Regions from separate parts of the Bacillus sp. FAU20 genome, predicted to be linked through region 1. Evidence: a T-box and tRNA genes for the amino acid it is inferred to sense, from the RefSeq annotation. Region 1 holds a T-box; the other holds one or more tRNA genes.

Evidence for each region. A T-box is a leader RNA that pairs with one kind of tRNA and senses whether it is charged. The one in region 1 lies ahead of AC0OM3_RS01290 (valine--tRNA ligase), so its partner is inferred to be a tRNA-Val.
Region 2: it encodes a tRNA-Val, which carries the amino acid that the T-box ahead of AC0OM3_RS01290 (valine--tRNA ligase) is inferred to sense. The anticodon was not compared.

What each region holds. Positions count from the first base shown of each region.
Region 1 covers NZ_JBVYHY010000003.1:195,907-205,328, reverse strand. The annotation lists gene radC (DNA repair protein RadC) at 1-292, opposite strand, end outside; gene AC0OM3_RS01305 (Maf family protein) at 339-914, opposite strand; gene AC0OM3_RS01300 (stage II sporulation protein B) at 1,147-2,097, opposite strand; gene AC0OM3_RS01295 (bifunctional folylpolyglutamate synthase/dihydrofolate synthase) at 2,262-3,563, opposite strand; gene AC0OM3_RS01290 (valine--tRNA ligase) at 3,657-6,302, opposite strand; T-box leader at 6,340-6,571, opposite strand; gene ysxE (spore coat protein YsxE) at 6,694-7,719, opposite strand; gene spoVID (stage VI sporulation protein D) at 7,786-8,796, opposite strand; gene hemL (glutamate-1-semialdehyde 2,1-aminomutase) at 8,876-9,422, opposite strand, start outside.
Region 2 covers NZ_JBVYHY010000021.1:849,692-859,113, reverse strand. The annotation lists gene odhA (2-oxoglutarate dehydrogenase E1 component) at 1-2,402, opposite strand, end outside; partial or broken gene AC0OM3_RS18235 (permease) at 3,124-3,201, shown strand; gene AC0OM3_RS18230 (DUF3976 domain-containing protein) at 3,230-3,412, shown strand; gene AC0OM3_RS18225 (hypothetical protein) at 3,544-3,906, shown strand; partial or broken gene AC0OM3_RS18220 (hypothetical protein) at 3,923-4,178, shown strand; gene AC0OM3_RS18215 (DUF4878 domain-containing protein) at 4,331-4,933, shown strand; tRNA gene AC0OM3_RS18210 (tRNA-Val) at 4,998-5,070, opposite strand; gene AC0OM3_RS18205 (hypothetical protein) at 5,338-5,802, opposite strand; gene AC0OM3_RS18200 (hypothetical protein) at 6,392-6,613, opposite strand; gene AC0OM3_RS18195 (hypothetical protein) at 7,021-7,248, shown strand; gene AC0OM3_RS18190 (D-alanyl-D-alanine carboxypeptidase family protein) at 7,400-8,686, shown strand; gene sipW (signal peptidase I SipW) at 8,877-9,422, shown strand, end outside.

The DNA of each region.
Region 1 (9,422 bases):
ATTCTAAACGTACCATTCTTCTGCCTAATTCAAAGGCTGCCATAAGTTGCGATGCCTTTGAAATCCCAATACCATGTATACTAATTAGCTCTTCTAATGTTGCATCTTTCAACATACGTAAGCCATCAAATTGGTGTAAAATTTTATCTGATAACTTTAAAACTGTTTCTTCTTTAGAACCTGTTCTGAGTAACACTGCGAGAAGCTCTCGATTTGATAAACTTCCAGCACCTTCTAACAATAAACGCTCCCGTGGCTGTTCTTCTCTTACAACATCACGAATACCGTTCATCTCTCCACCCCTTTATTTGTTCTCTCAAAGAAAATCCCATGCAATTTTACGCATGGGTTACATCAATATCAAATTGTTTTAATTCCCGAACGAGACGTGCAATTGGTAAGCCAACTACACTATAGTAGTCCCCTTGAATATTTTGAACGAAAATAGATCCTTTACCTTGAATCCCATAACTACCGGCTTTATCAAGAGGTTCTTTCGACGCGACGTATGTATCAATTTCCGCTTCTGTTAACTCCCAAAATGTAACTTCTGTACGCTCATAAAAAGTAATCGTTTTTTCTTTTGCTATAATCGCAACACCTGTATACACTTCATGTGTTTTCCCTGATAGTAATTGTAACATCTCTTTCGCCTCATCCTCATTAGAAGGCTTACCAAGAATACGCGACTCATATGTAACAATTGTATCTGCACCTAACACAATGTGATCACTATTATTTTCTGCCACCGCTGATGCTTTTTGCAAAGCAAGCGACATTACAATATCAGAAGGCGATGAATATGCATCAATTGTTTCCTCTACTTCACTTACAACGATTTCAAATGGCACACTAGCTAACTCAAGCAATTCCTTCCTCCGAGGTGACCCTGAAGCTAAAATTATTTTTCTCATATTTTCTCCTTCCTTTCTCACATGAAGCAGAACAATTTATATTAATCGTATCAAAGGAATAGTTTGTCCACAAATGAAAGAAATATTAATTTCTCTAACTAAAATAACACTTCTTTATTGCATACGATTATATTCCTGTCATAGAGAAAGCACTTTGCTCTAAATTCAAAAGAAAAGAAAGAAGTACATGTACTTCTTTCTTACTCATTTTATTATCCTATCATTTCACTTTCTACGAAACAATTTTTTCATACGAGAGTAAACCATCAATAATAACTTGATTTAATTTCGCCAAAGATTCCTTATCCATCTTCCCATCTTTTACTGTTTGTACAGCTACCGACGTATACATATACAGTTTCTTCGCTTCTTCTCGTTTCATACTTTTTCCTTCTTTTTCAATCGCTTTCCATTCTTTTTCAATCGCTTCCATATCTTTTGCGCTGCTTTTTCCACCAACTTGTACGCTAGAAGCATATTTTGCTAAATAAGTGTATAATGGCTGCACTTTTGTTAAAAATATTCCTACTTCTTTATCATCTTTCAGCAATGCTTTATCTGTTATATCCCAGTTCTTTTTTAAAACGGAGACACCATCATTTTTATACTTAGTCATTAATTGATTTATAGACTGTTCATCGCTAGCAATACCAAAAACTATTGCATACTTATCACCGCTCGGTCTCAAAGCACCAATACCCCCATTGCCTTTCCATTCTTCAAGAGCTGCCTGTCCCTTTTCTTCAGAAGAATAAAGCCCCCCTTGAACAAAAAATAATTTCATCGGATCCAATGACGTTCCTGCCTGCGCCTTTTGTTTTTCTTCTTTCGGTGCTGGTGTTTGTTCTGCCGTTCCACCCACCTTTGATTCTCCATTTCCAGTCGGCCTTGAAGCAGTTACTTCACTTCCTCCTGTCGTTCCTTGTCCAGTAAGTAAATGAAGCATCCCCATTCCAAACGCCGTACCGATAATAATTGCGGTTGCAACGATTACAATTAATGTATTACTCCACTTCTTTCTGTATTTTTCCACAGACATTGATTTCGCTTTTTGAAACGGAACAACATTTTTCGGTCGTTCACTTTCTACTACCATCCATTCAAATTCACCTTTCTTCTTTTCCTCATACTTCGCTTCTGTTCCATTCACTTTCACTGAGATCGTTCGTGATTGCTTGTCCATACACTCACACCTCACCTCTTATCGTTGTCCGCATCATATCATATTCATTTCACAAAAAAACGAGATATTTGTCAGAGGAATTCGCCAAATAACCCTATATATTTATCTTATATGTATGCATTTGACTTCATTTGTAGAACAAAAAACTAGATAGCAAAGACTATCTAGTTTTTCTCGCGAATATACTTTCGAACTTCAGAAATGAAATAAAGAGAACCTGTTATGATAAAAACATCATTTTCTCCAATCATTTCAACTTTTGTATCAATTGCCTCTTTCCAATTTTCAAAAACTAATTTTGATTCTTTCTGTGAATATGATGCAAGCTTGTCAGCAGAAATAGCACGATCAAAGGCGAATGTTGTAAAAATAATTTCATCTGCAATGGTTTCTAATTGGCCTACCATGTTATGCAATTGTTTATCACCAAGAGCAGTAAATAATACTATTACATTTTTAGCTTTGTAATGCGCTTCTACTGTCTTCACAAGGCTTTCGATACCTTCTGGATTATGAGCACCATCTATAATAATATCCGGGTTACTTTGTAGCTTTTCAAAGCGCCCAATCCAATATGCTTCCTGTAATCCCGTTCTTATTTCCTCTTCCTCAATTAAAAATGATACATATGTTTTTACATACATTACTGCCATAAGTGCTAGCGCTGCATTTCCTACTTGATGAATGCCTTTCATTGAGATTTGCAAATCTTCAAATGTGGAAAAAGGACAAGTAAAATCAAACTGTTCTCCATCTTCGTTAGACTGTTTATGTAGCGCTGTAAAATGCTTGCCAAGTTCGTATAAGTTTGCATGGTTTTCCTTTGCAACATTTTGAATGACTTGCAAAGCTTCTTCATCTTGTACACCAGTAATTACAGGCACGCCAGACTTAATAATCCCCGCCTTTTCATATGCAATTTCTCCTAGTGTATTTCCTAAAATATGCATATGATCGTGACCGATATTCGTAATAATCGTGAGAACAGGGTGTATAACATTGGTAGAATCAAAACGTCCACCAAGCCCTGTTTCAAATAATACAACATCACAGAAATTGACTTTACCGAAATAGCAAATCGCCATAACAGTAATAATTTCAAACTCCGTTGCTTCCCCTAAATCTGTCTCGTCTAGTTTTTCAACGACTGGTTTTACCATTTTTACAAGTTCAATAATCTCTTCATCTGCAATTGGTGTTCCATTCACACTAATGCGCTCATTAAATGTTTCTATATAAGGAGAGGTAAACGTTCCTACCTTATATTTCGCGCCTTCTAACATGTAACGCATATATGTTAAAGTTGAACCTTTTCCATTTGTACCAGCAAGATGAACACATTTTATATGACGCTCTGGATTTCCAAGTTCTTCTAGCATCCATCTCATTCTTTCTAATCCTGGCTTAATTCCAAATTTCAATCGGCTATGAATCCACCCTATCGCTTCTTCGTATGTATGTATCACGTATGCTTTTCCCCTTTCAAAAGACAACTTTCATAGTTCTATTATACGCAAAGAAAAGAGACTCACCAATATAGTGAGTCTCTAAAAACATTTTTACTTTTCAAGATCTGCTAGACGTTGACGAACTGCTTCGCGTTTTTCTAGGTAATCTTGCTCTTTCGCACGCTCTCCTTCAATAACCGCTGCAGGAGCTTTCGCTACGAAACCTTGGTTAGAAAGTTTCTTGTGTACACGTTCTACTTCTTTATCGAACTTCTCAAGTTCTTTCTCAAGACGAGCTCTCTCTTCATCAAGATTGATAAGATCAGCTAACGGTAAGAATAACTCTGCACCTGTTACGATTGCAGTCATCGCTTTTTCTGGCGCTTGTAAGTCCGTTTGAATTGTTAATTCGCTTGGGTTACAGAAACGCTCAATGTAAGAGCTATTTTTCGTAAGTTGAGCAAGTACAGCCTCATCTTTTGCTTTAATTTGCATTTGAACTTTTTTGCTCATTGGCGTATTTACTTCTGCACGGATGTTACGAACAGAGCGAATGATATCAACTAGAAGGTGCATTTCTGCCGCAGCCTCCGTATCTTGTAAATCTTCGCGAACTGTTGGCCACGCAGCTACTGTAATAGACTCGCCTTCATGCGGTAAATGTTGCCAAATTTTCTCTGTTACGAATGGCATGAATGGGTGTAATAGACGCATTGTTTGATCTAATACGTAAGCTAAAATAGAACGAGTTGTTTTCTTAGCTGCTTCATCTTCACCGTATAGTGGAAGTTTCGCCATTTCAATATACCAATCACAGAAATCGTCCCAAATGAAGTTGTATAATGAACGACCAGCTTCACCGAACTCATATTTATCCATGTTACGTGTTACGCTTTCGATTGTTTCGTTTAAGCGAGTTAAGATCCACTTATCCGCAACTGATTTTTCACCAGTTAAATCGATTTCTTCATACTTCATATCATCCATGTTCATTAATACGAAACGTGATGCGTTCCAAATTTTATTAATGAAGTTCCAAGTAGATTCTACTTTTTCCATGCTGAAACGTAAATCTTGACCTGGTGCACTTCCTGTTGATAAGAAGAAACGCATTGCATCTGCACCGTACTTCTCGATAACATCCATTGGATCAATACCGTTACCAAGAGATTTACTCATTTTACGACCTTGCTCGTCACGAACTAAACCGTGAATTAATACATCTTTAAATGGACGCTCGCCTGTAAACTCTAAACCTTGGAAGATCATACGAGATACCCAGAAGAAGATGATATCATAACCCGTTACTAGTGCATCTGTTGAATAGTAACGTTTGAAGTCTGCTGAATCTTCATTTGGCCAACCAAGTGTGGAGAATGGCCATAATGCTGAACTGAACCATGTATCAAGTACATCGTTATCTTGATTCCAGTTTTCAATATCTGCTGGTGCTTCTGTACCTACGTATACTTCACCAGTTTCTTTATGGTACCAAGCTGGAATACGGTGTCCCCACCATAATTGACGAGAAATACACCAGTCATGAATATTTTCCATCCAACGTAAATATGTGTTTTCAAAACGCTCTGGTACGAACGTTACTTTTTCTTCTTCTTTTTGTTGAAGCGCTACTGCTTTTTCAGCAAGTGGAGCCATTTTTACGAACCACTGTGTTGATAAATAAGGCTCAACAACTGCACCGCTACGCTCACTATGACCTACTGAATGCATATGTGGCTCGATTTCTACTAATACGCCAGCTTCTTGTAAGTCTTTTACTAATTCTTTACGGCATTCGAAACGATCCATACCGTTATACTTACCAGCTTTTTCGTTCATTGTTCCATCTTCGTTCATTACTAAAATGCGTGGTAAGTCATGACGGTTACCTACTTCAAAGTCATTCGGGTCATGAGCTGGTGTAATTTTTACAACGCCCGTTCCGAAATCTTTTTCTACGTACTCATCAGCAATAATCGGAATCTCACGGCCTACGATTGGAAGTGTAACTGTTTTTCCGATTAAATGTTTGTAACGATCGTCTTCTGGATGAACTGCTACTGCTGTATCACCAAGCATCGTTTCTGGACGAGTTGTCGCAAGACGAATGTGACCAGAACCATCTGTTAACGGATAGTTCATATGGTAGAATGCACCTTGAACTTCTTTATGAATTACTTCAATATCAGAAAGAGCTGTACGTGTTGCTGGATCCCAGTTGATGATATATTCACCACGATAAATTAAGCCTTTTTCGTATAATTGAACGAATACTTTATTAACCGCATCTGATAAACCTTTGTCTAATGTGAAACGTTCACGAGAATAGTCTAGTCCTAAACCAACTTTCCCCCATTGTTGACGAATGTGAGAAGCGTACTCTTCTTTCCACTCCCAAGCTTTTTCAAGGAATTTTTCACGGCCAAGATCGTAACGTGAAATACCTTCTTCACGAAGTTTTCCTTCTACTTTCGCTTGTGTTGCGATACCAGCATGGTCCATTCCTGGAAGCCATAGTACATCGTATCCTTGCATACGCTTCGTACGAGTTAAAATATCTTGAAGAGTTGTATCCCAAGCATGACCTAAGTGTAACTTACCAGTTACGTTCGGAGGTGGAATTACAATTGTATACGGTTGTTTCTTCTCGTCTCCTGTTGCTTCAAAATATTTGCCTTCAAGCCACCATTGATAAAGGCCTTCTTCAACGGACATATGATCATATTTAGTTGGTAAATTCTTTTCCGTGTTTGACATTATTTTCCCTCCTTAAAATAAAAAATGTCCCTCATCCAAAAAGGACGAGGGACATCGCGGTACCACCTTTATTTACAAACAAATTCATAATTTGCTTATACTCTTAATTTGATAACGGACAAATCCGTCTTTTCCTAATGAGAACTATTCCGTTCAGAAAAGATGCTCCAGGGCTACCTTCTAACATAACTATCTAGAGAATCTCCCAGCTAATGATTCTCCTCTCTGAAGACGTTTCTTGTTATACTCTTCCCCTTCAAGGCATTTATATGATTGTTAATTATTATATACAATAGTGTAAAAAACGAAACCTTATTCGTCAAGATAAATTTAAGACTATAGCTTTTGGAATGAAAAAAAGAAGATAAGTAGTACCCTCTACTTATCTTCTTTATCCGTTCCCTTGCTGGGCAGCTTGTAATTGCGAAAGGAAATATTCTATATTACTAACGAGCCAATGCGATTGTTGCAAACTCTTTACTCCGAGAAGTTCATTTTCCTCATTACGACGCTCTCTTCTTTTCTTATAAGACTGGATTTGCCGAATAAATTGCGATGGATACGTCATATACGCAAACATAAGTAGTTGCTCTTCTTTCGTAAAAGGGAAATTTTTTTGATACATTTGAAACCATTCAAACCGATCACTTCTTGCGATTGGATATGTGTTTAAAGACCGTGAATAAAAACCTACTATATCTTGCACAGGCGTTGCAAACTTCGATTTTTCTAAACTAATAAAATAGCCATTCCGCTCATAGTCAAATAAAAAATGATTAAGTGACACATTACCATGCACAAAAGTAATACGCGTTTTCTCTTTTTCTTTCATCGCATCGTTCCACTCATTTAATTGCTTCGTTGCAAATTCACGCGCTCTCATTACATGATGATAGTACGTACAATATTGCAATTCAAACGGGGACATATACCATTTTGATTCAGATTCTACGAGAAACTCTTCTAACATCTCACCATCATTTTCCCAACGATCGGATATAGTTGTATAATGTTTTTCTAAATCTTCTTCCGTATACGTTTCTTCCTTCACAGTTTTTTGATGCAACATTCCAAGTGTCTGAAACATTTTATGGTATTGATCATTGTCCTCACCGTTTCCTTCTGCACGTTCTAACCAAGGCATTAAATAATAATTATACGTCCCGTCACTTAAAATATAACTTCCATCCGTCGCATGATATATAGGTACATAATTTGAAAAACCTTTCTCCTTCAAATATTGAATATGATGCAGAAAGTTATTCCGCTCTAACTTTCTGCCTTCTATTTTCTTGAGTGCATATGGACCTTGATTCGTATAAATTTTCATTACATTTCCGTGCTCTTCCATATGCTGCGTATCCAATCTATATTGCCTCACGATAGGTTCATAGTGATTTCGCAACTCAATATCCATACGAATAACCCTTTCTATTCAAAACATAGCCTCTAAGAAAGGAAGTGAGTGAAAACACTCACTTCCTTATTTCGCCTTTACCCTTGAAACGGGAATATAAATAATTTGCCCCGTATTTAAAAATATATCTTCTGTTTGATTGACACGGTATAAATTTTGTACAGACGTTTCATAACGGTCTGCAATAGATTCAATTGTATCTCCTTCTTGCACGAAATACATTCTTAACTTTGTAAATTCTTCTTCCGGTTCTTTCGTAAATAGTTTTGTTAAATAAAGCGCATTTTCATCTCGCTGTGAGTACTCTTCTTCTTGTTCTTCCTGCTTTTTCGCTTTTTCTTTCTTGAAATCTTTTCGTCCGAACAGTTCAAATTGTGGCGTTGTTTCTTGCTCCTCTTCACGTTCCACAAATTCATGTTCTTCTATTTTCTCTTCTTCTAATTCCTGCTCTTTTCTTTCCTCTAATTGGAACGGTTCAAATGCGTAATCTTCCCACTCATCTGATTCCTTATATGCTGTTTCTTCTACATGCGGCGCCGGTCTATTTTCATCCTCTTGCGCTGAATCTTCTTCTAACTCAGCATACACCGTTTCTTCCTCTTCAACTTCATCCTCGCTTCTCTCTTCATCACACAAACCGGTAATAGATATATCCGCTAATAATTGTAAGCAACCATTTTCCTTTAATTCATAATCAAATTCCTCGATTGATACATATAGCTCTTCAATTACTTTCACTCGATTTCTCGGAATTGATATTTCAAGTGGAAAGGAATGAACAAGTTCATTAACCCCATCTTCTCTTGTTTCTACATAATCAATTGACTTTGCTGGCGATAGTTCTCTTAATGAATACGCGGAATCATCTTTTCGTGCAACATACTCTCCCGTTAAATCTAATTGTCCTCTCACGATTACTTCATGATCAAGCTCTTCTATCTCAACGTCTGGATCTAACGAAATTGACAAAAGTTCTTCGACTTCCTGTCCTTTTTGGAACCACACAGATTCTTTTAATGAAAATCGTAATGAATGATCTGCAGCCACTTCTTTTCCCCCTCCCAAACTATATGTCATTACAGATTTATGTGTGGAAAGCTTACTTTATGAATAAAAAAAATCGCTCCCCTTATGGAGAGCGATTTTCTCTAATACATTACGCTTTTAATTTTGACATTGCAATTTCAGCTGCTGCAATCGTCGCTTCAATATCTGCATCACTATGTGCTGTCGATAAGAATAAACCTTCGAATTGAGATGGTGGTAAGAATACACCTTGTTCTACCATTTCACGATAGTAAGCCGCAAAGAATTCTAAATTTGAAGATTTTGCTGCATCGTAATTAATAACAGGTTCATCTGTAAAGAAAATACCAATCATAGAGCCTGCACGGTTAATATGATGCGGAATGCCATGTTTTTCAGCTGCTTTACGTAATCCATCTTCTAACATTTCAGCTTTACGCTCAAATTCTACATATGATTCTGGCGTTAACTGTATTAACGTTTCATAACCTGCCGCCATTGCAAGTGGGTTACCTGATAAAGTACCAGCTTGGTAAATCGGTCCGCTTGGCGCAACTTGGCGCATAATTTCTGCTTTACCACCGTATGCTCCTACCGGTAAACCACCACCGATTACTTTACCTAAGCATGTTAAATCAGGTGTTACGCCATAATAACCTTGACCACAATTATAAGCT
Region 2 (9,422 bases), on a different contig from region 1:
AAACGTCCTTCGCTTAACTGACTAGCAGTTGAAAGCGTAAGTGGGTGACGTAATAAACTCTTCGGCGTCATCAATACTAATGGTCGAACAGCTTCTGTTCCTAAGATAGATGCTTGACGACGCAGGATATGGAAGTATTGAGCCGCGCTCGTTAAGTTTGCAACTGTCCAGTTATTCTCAGCAGCTAACTGTAAGAAACGCTCTGGACGTGCACTAGAGTGCTCTGGTCCTTGACCTTCATAACCGTGTGGTAATAGAAGAACTAAACCAGATTTTTGACCCCATTTTGCTCTTCCAGCTGAAACATATTGATCAAATAATGCTTGCGCAGTATTGGAGAAGTCACCATATTGCGCTTCCCACATAACAAGAGTTTCTGGAGCGAATACGTTATAACCATATTCGTAACCAACAACAGCAGCCTCTGATAACGGACTGTTATGAACAGAGAACGAAGCATTAATGTTTGGTAAGCGATGTAACGGTGAATATGTTTCATTTGTATCAGTATCGTGTAATACGATATGACGGTGTGCGAATGTACCACGCTGTGAATCTTGACCAGTTAAACGAATTGGCGTACCTTCTTGTAAAATAGAAGCGAATGCTAATGATTCAGCAAGTGCCCATTCAATTTTACCGTTCTCTTCAAGAGCATCTTTACGGCGCTCAAGAATTTTCTTCACTTTCGGATATACGTTAAAGCCTTCTGGCCAAGATAGTAGACCTTCATTAATTGCACGAAGTGAGTCAATCTCAACACCAGTATCAATTGACTGAATACCTTTTGCAACAACATCTGGTACTTTAACGTGAATTGTTGCGTCGCTCGTATCAGCTGGTGGTACTTGTGCATAGTCGGATTTTAATTGCTCTTGTGTAAACTGTGTAATTGTTTCAACCTCATCTGCATTTAGAACACCAGCAGCTTGTAATTGATCTGCATAAATTGCTCTTACAGTTGGATGGTTTTTAATTTTTTTGTACACTTGTGGTTGCGTAACTGCTGGATCATCCATTTCGTTATGACCGTAGCGGCGGTAACCAATTAAATCGATTAAGAAATCTTTTTTGAACAACATGCGATATTGAATCGCAAGGTTAGCAGCTGCAAGACAAGCTTCCGGATCATCAGCGTTCACGTGAACAATCGGAATATCGAAACCTTTTGCAAGGTCACTTGAATATTTCGTAGAACGAGAATCATAGCTATCAGTCGTAAAACCAACTGCATTGTTTGCGATAACATGAATCGTTCCGCCTGTTTGATACGCGTTCAATCTGCTTAAGTTGAGTGTCTCAGATACAATACCTTGACCAGGGAATGCAGCATCACCATGAACTAAAATTACGAATGATTTTGAAGTATCTTGATCTGGAAGACCAGATTTTTTACGATTCTCTTGAGCAGCACGTGCGAAACCTTCTACTACAGGATTCACGAACTCAAGATGACTCGGGTTATTTGCTAATGTAACGCGAGTGCTAACTTCTTCGTTACTAACGACTTGTTCTCTACCTAGGTGGTATTTCACGTCGCCAGTCCAGCCAGAATTGGCTACTGCGCCTTCTATTTTTGCATGTTTGAACTCAGCAAACATGTGACTATATGGTTTTTCTAATACGTGAGCAAGTACGCTTAGACGACCGCGGTGAGCCATACCAATCATGACATCCTCTACGCCGTTTTTAGCACCTTCTAGAACAATTTCATCTAAAACAGGTACAAGCATATCAACGCCCTCGATAGAGAAACGTTTTTGCCCAACGAATGTTTTATGCAAGAATTGCTCGAAACCTTCAACAGCTGTTAAACGTTTTAAAAGAGCAGTTCGTTTTTTATTTGATAGTGGTTGACGCAATGAATTTGATTCCACCATTTGATGCAACCACGCGCGTTCTTCACTATCTTGTATATGAGAAAATTCATAAGCTAAAGATTTTGTATAAACGTCTTTTAATCTATGAATTACATCAAGTGCAGTGTGAATACCTTCTGGTGCATCTGGCCATACTGTTTTCGCTGGAATCGCTTTCAAGTCAGCATCGCTCAGTTCGTTCATTGCTTTCTCAAGAAGAGATTGTCCATTTGCAGCATCTTCCATCGGGTTGATGTGAGCCAACGTGTGCCCGAAAGAACGAATCTGCTCAACAAGTTGAACGACTTTAAGAATTTTTTCAATGTTACCTGTGTTTTGAGGAGAAAAATGTGTTGCTGTGTTGTCCCCTGTTACGACATCATCTTGAAACGAAGGAGCTCCAAAAATTTCAAAAAGCTCTTGTAATTCCGGATCAACAGAACCTGCTCCAGTTACGTAAAGATCATACTGCTCAATAACATAACCAAGGTTCGGACCGTGGAACTTGGCCCAAGGGTTTGTCGTTGTATTCTTCCTCGTCATTTGTTTAAACCTCCCAATGCATATAATCCTTTTCCATACAAAGGTGCATTTTGCTCTTTTTCAATAAGTAATGAATCAGTAATCAATGTAAATGTTTTCTTTACTCTTATGTTATTACAATAATTTACATAATACCAAACACTATTACTTATCTGTTTTGTAAAAAAACATTCACAATAACTTATCACCCAAGTTAATCTTTCATGTTATAAAGTAATTTTACAGAAAAATGGGGTGGATATATTTGGTATGCCTATACTAATAGCTATAATTGTTGCATTTAAATATAGGTATAATAGTTAGAATGTTTCGATAAAAATAGTTTGAATTATGTATATTGAAATAATAAGCGCTTTCATAGATATTATACAACAATATAACGGAATATAGTATAAAAAATAAAAAATTATGAATTTATCGTAAACTTTATTTAGATAGTGTTAAATATTGAAAGGAAAGTGAAGGATTTCTACAAAAAAAGTTGCTAAACATAAAAAATGCTTCATAAACAGTTAGTTTCTATAAATATGACGAAAAACACCGTAAAACAAATAACGCATTTCTTGGAATAAAGAAATAAATGAAATATTTTAAAAGGATAAAACAAATATGGAGATATTAAATTTTAAAAAAAGAAGTGAGGAGATATAGTAACAGTTATTTACAGTGTTCCGTGTTTCGCTTCAAAATAGACGTGCTGAAATTGAAAAAAGTTTCTTCTATATTATTGAATATACTTATGGCACTTACAATGAGTACCGTCTTTATCTCATTTGTTGTTTTGGCAAAAAGATATTAAGATGGAAGAGAGAAAGGAAGATTAACATATGCAAATGATGTATGCTTTTGGCATTGGGCTTGTATTATTTTTAGCCGTATTCTTATTTATTCGTAAAGACGTTCAAGGCGGGACGTTAACGAAGCGAGGATTTTATAAATTAATCGGCTGTTTAGTTGTTATGCTTATAGCGATTATTGTAATGATCGTAGTAATTAATCAGTCGCTATAGAATGTAAAACGGAACCTTACTTCGGTAAGGTTTTTCTTTATTGTTCAACCTAAAAATTACCACTAAATCCATTTAATATAAATGACTTATATTATATAATCCAATGAAATGATAGATAAGGAGTGTAGTATATGAATAAAAAAACTATCTTCTATTTATTAACTTGTATACTACTTATAGCTAGTACTACTTATATAATATGTAACAAAAGAGAACAAGTGCCACCTATATTAGTATGGGACGAACAAGAATACTATGTTACGAATGAACCTGCCAAAGTAGAAGAAGTTGGGCAAAAACTTGGCGAAGTAACAAAGAAAATTAAAACAAGTAGAAAACCTACTAAAAATAGTGAATCTAATACATTACAAGAGAAAACAGAAGTATTCATAATGATTGAGGAAGAAAAAAGTGATTACCCGCCTTTAATCATAAAGGAAGCTTATAGTGATGAATATAGGGTAGTGAGGCCGATGTTGAAGCAAGTATTATGATGAAAAGGGGATTCATATGCAGAAAGCAACTGGGTATCCATGGTTGTAAGAAAAACTTTTTCCTTTGCTTTATTTTGTCTCCTATCGGTGCAATTTACATTGTAATGAATAGTGGGGCACTACAAAAGAGAGAATTCATTTTATATTTATTATTTACTGCTATTAATATATCACTTTGGTTATTGCTTATGATTTTTGATTGGAGTATGTGGATGGTGGCGGGTAGTAGGGAGCAGAAAATGTGGTTCATTTGTGCTACGGATATAGATTGATAGAAGAGGGACCTTGTAGGAATGCTGCAAGGTCCTTTATCTTTTGGGAATTAATAGAAAACGAATCATATAAATGCTATACTAAAAAATATTTGTAATGTAAGTTTCATAATATTGTATGATGCTGACTTACTAGAAAAGATAAGAGGAGAATGAGCGTACAAAAGATAAAGAGATTATTGCTATTAATGATGGTAGTAGGATTAACAGCAGGTGTTTTAGCAGGGTGTGCAAATCCGAAAGATACTACAGAAGAATTTTTAACAGCGATACAAAAAGGTGATGTAGAAAAAGCTCGTACATTTGTTGAGAGTGACAAGGAATTTAATAAACTAAATGAAAAAACAGATGATGCTCAGGCAAAAGCAATGCTAAGTGCAATTACAAAGAACTTTAAATTTGAAAAGCTAGAAGAAGTATCGAAAAAGGATGACAAAGCAGAAGTGAAAGTGAAAATTACATCTGCTGATCTATCCGTTGCTGTAACAAAAGCAGTGGGAGAAGTTGTGCCAATGGCCTTCGCTAGCGCATTTAGTGAAGACAAAGAACAATCTGAAAAAGCAATCGAAAAAACAATGACCTCAACTATCATCAAAAACTTAACGGATAAAGATGCAGCAATGGCAACTCGCGAAGTTACATTGAACTTAAAGAAAGACAAAGATGGCGACTATAAAATCGTTGCTGACGATAACTTGAAAGAAGTATTGTTTGCAAATGCGAAGTCTTTGGAGAAGATGTTTGGTGGGAAGTAATTGAATGAGATAAAAAAGAGACGCCATATCACGTAGAAGGTTGATATGGTGTCTCTTTTTTATATGACCCCGGAGAGGCTCGAACTCACGACCTCCACCCTGTCAAGGTGGCGCTCTCCCTGCTGAGCTACGGGATCCCAACTATAAATATTACGACCAGCAATGTGTTTTCATTCGTGTAATCGGAGGATTTATATAATTTGTTGAATATTGTAACATTTGACGTATTCTTATAATAGCAACAAACTTCAATAGTGTAAAGATGTAATTTTCTGAATATTATTATTCCAATTTGTATATAAAAAATAAGCCCAGAAGAGCTTATTTCAATAATAATAATATCACCGCAATTATCAATGATATCATCAAAAATACAAGTATAAATAATGGAGCTCGTTCATGAGCTATCTTCCTGTAAGTGTCATTGAAGCTGTATAAATTGTATCTACAGAACCGTCAGCATTTGTAATTTTAACTTTGTAACGATATTCCCCGTTTTCTGGAAGTTGTCCCCCAAAACCAGTTGTATTGTAAAATTCTTCGTTTGTTCCAGCTGGTAATTCGGAGCCAAAATTGAAGTCAGTTTCATAGTAACCCCAGCCACTTGCCCATTTCTTTTCAATAGTTACACGATAGCGCACATCTTCAGCTCTATCATTTGTGATTTTTGCAATCATATTTTGGCCGTAGCTGTACTCTGTAGCGTGTAATTGAATTGTGAAGCCATTCAACGTTTCGCTAGGACCACAAATATAACGACAGAACTCGCTTGCTCCGTCAGCATGTGCCTTTGGTGTATCAATGTTCATAGCTGTTAAACCGCCTAAAGCTAAAGCTCCTGTTAATAATACTTTACCAAATGTTTTCACTTGAAATTCCCCCTAAGTATATTCTCAATTCGTTCGATAGATATCATATTAATCTAATGGAACGTTTTTTCCTTAAGTGTATTCGCTATGAATCTTTCATCTTGTAGTAATCTAATCACAAGATAAAATTTCATAGTTTTGATTCTATATATGTATCATGATTTACATAGAACAAATCTGTTAATACGCTTTGGTTATTTACTTATTCCACCACTCATTATTACCTTTTATTGGTAAAATGTTGGTTTTATTATATAACATTATTATCTATTTACAAGAGAAAATAATACTGTATGCAAAAATGCATAATAAAAAACACTGCTTGTATTCTAGATTACAGATTAAATGGAGTGTTGGGTTTCAATTAATATTTGAGTGGAACTTAATGCTAATTTTTTATGCTTAACAGTATGCATATATCATCGTTTATTAAAGTCATAATTGATAAACCTTGTTCAGGGGACGCTCTTCCTGCTGAGTTAGAGAATCTTCAAAAGGGAAAGTATAAGCGATTATGCTAGTAATGTATGAAGGAATAATGATGAGAAGCGAATTTAGTAGAAAGTAGTCTTTGGATGTAGTGGTTATATTATTTACGATACCAATCCAAAGGACCTTCAGCACTCAAATCAACAAGAAAAGGGAGTAAGAAATGTAAAGGTAAGCTTATAAGTTCTGGCATAGCGTTCACCGTTTTCTTTGATAGATATTGTCTCATAAAACAATACGGACAATCCTTTTCAAATGTCACGAGTATTGCCCATACATCTTTTATTGTCCACTTCGTTTTACAATACGTACAACGCGTCATGAGGTTCCTCCTCATTTTAAGTTTTCTTCTAGTATACTCCATTCCATTGTAAGAAAGTCATTTGTATTTGGTGTGGTAAAATGTAAGTTATTTTATTTTTATGTGAATCTATTTAGTCATTTATGATCAATTACATATCATTTGATATTTTTGCAGAATGATAGATTTTCAGTTTCAATATGCCAATTGGCCAATATATCCTTTTTACAATTTACTGAAAATCATGTATAACAGAGATACATGATTATTTTATCTCGCTATTTGCAGGCAGTAAGATCCCTTACCTCGAAATTCAGCAAAAGTAAAGAAGTAAGGTTGGAGTCTGGATGGCCGTAAAAGTCCGATTGGTGAGGGTTGATGAAAGTTTCACTTTATAAATATTCAGAAGTAGAGGGAGAAAAGTTGTAATGGTAAGAAAAACGTTCAAGATGCGCGTGTCTAAAAATAGAACGATTTCGATTAATGGATCGATTCTTGATGTGGATGTTACACATGATGAATTTTTACAAGAGTTTGTTGAGTGGGTTGATTCTAAAGGTTGGTCGTTTATGGGAATAACAGATGAGATTACGCCCGAGGAAGCTAGTCAAAAGTTAATAGATTCGTTGATTGATGAGAAGGATAAGAAAGAGTAATTCCTTCTTATTTTTATTGTATATTTATGTTCTTTATCGTAAAAGTATGATATAGTAAAAAATAGTGAAAATTCTTCCAATATAATACAAATTACATATGATTGGTAGATTTATTATTTTGTTAAGGAGTAAATGGAAAAGGGAGAGTCATATGGTAAATTTTAAGAAAATTTTGGTTTTTATTACAGTTATTTGTTCGTTTTTTTTGACACCTATGACATTGCGTGCTGAGACGAATATTGGAGTAAATCCAGAACAAGTTGCACCACCACCTGCGGAAGGACCGAATGTTTTTAGTCAGTTTGCAACGACAATTGATGCAAAAACAGGAGATGTTTTGTATGACAAAAACGCATATCACCGCGCATTTCCTGCTAGTACGACGAAGGTGTTAACAGCGATTTTACTCATGGAGCATACAAAGCCAGAGGATCAATTTACATTTTCACAATTAGCATTAGATCAAGAGAAGAGTAATTATCAAATTGAGTTTCAACCTGGAGAGACAATTAATAGAAATACTGCGCTTATGATTTTAATGGTGCTGAGTGCGAATGATGTGTCGTATGCGATTGCGGAGCGGATTGGCGGGAGTGTTGAGAATTTCGCTAATATGATGAATGAGAAAGCGAAGCAATTGGGGGCGAAAGATAGCCACTTTGTAACACCGAATGGATTGCATGATCCGAACCATTATACGACGCCGTATGATATGGCTATGATTACGAAGGGTGTGCAAAAGTATCCTGAAATTTTACAAGCGATGAATACGAAAAGAACGACAGTTACGACGTCTAGGCAGACGGTGTCTATTTTTAATAAATCTAATTTTTTTGAAAATCCATATAGCATTGGCGGTAAGACAGGGTTTACGAATGAAGCACGTAATACACTTGTTTTATTAAATGAGAAAGATGGAAATCGTATTATAAGCGTAGTAATGGCTTCTCAAAGACCTGAAATTTATGAAGATTTGAAGCAGATGGCGGAATATTCTTTCGGTCAATTTACGAAGCAAATGGTGCTTGATAAACATAATTGGCATCAAAAAACAACATATTTAAATAAAAATGTTAATTCTGAGTTGGAACAAAGTGCGGAGCTTATGCTTAAGAAAGATGAAGGGAAAAATGTGAAAACTATTTTCCGGGCGGCTTCATTAGATAAAGAATCTTTATATCATAAAGGAATACATCGTGGTGAGGTAGTTGGTGCAGTTGATATTACGAAAAATAATCAAACAATTGCGACGGTAAATGTTCTTTCAACAGAAGATGTCACTTTTACGATGCCTAAAAAAGATACAACTATGCCTGAAGTAAAAGACTCAAATGTGAAAGTAATAAGTGTTGGGATAGGTGCGATTGTATTATTTGGAGCAATTTTATATGTAGTGTTGCGCCGAAATACAAAAGGAATGAAATCAGAAGGTAAATAAATTACTAATAAAAAGACTGTGTAAAATTTTGGCATAGTCTTTTTTCTATACTTAAAATAACTAATAATTGTAAATTTTCTTATTGCAATAACTTAAAGTTCGTTATATCATTTACTTGTGTTCTTGTTAAAGAACAAAGTGGATATTGCATACTTCAAATAATATAAAACAACGGAGAGGGAGAGAGACGATGAAATTAATATGGAAGATAATTAGCAACGCGATCTCATTTGTTTTATTTGCATTGATGGTTTTTTTAGCTTTTGTAGTTATTTCTTCAAAAGCAAGCGGTGGTGATCCGACAGTGATGGGATATCAATTTAAGAGCGTTCTTTCAGGATCAATGGAGCCGACGTTTTTAACAGGATCAATCATTGCAATAGAACCAAACAAAGATGGTTCTAAATATCAAAAAGGTGATGTTATTACCTTTAAAGAGAAAGATCAAAAAATTATCACTCACCGTATTATCGGTGTGAAAGATACAAATGGAAAAGTAATGTATGAAACAAAAGGGGATAACAACAACGGACCAGATTTAGAGCCAGTACTTGCAGAAAATGTAGTTGGAAAGTATGCAGATATTACAGTTCCGTATGTTGGTTATTTACTGAATTATGCGAATACAAAAGCGGGAGCAGCATTACTTCTTATTATTCCAGGAGTCTTTTTACTTGGTTATTCCGCGATTTCTATTTTTGGTGCTATTCGTAGCATTGACGGAGAAAAGAAAGAT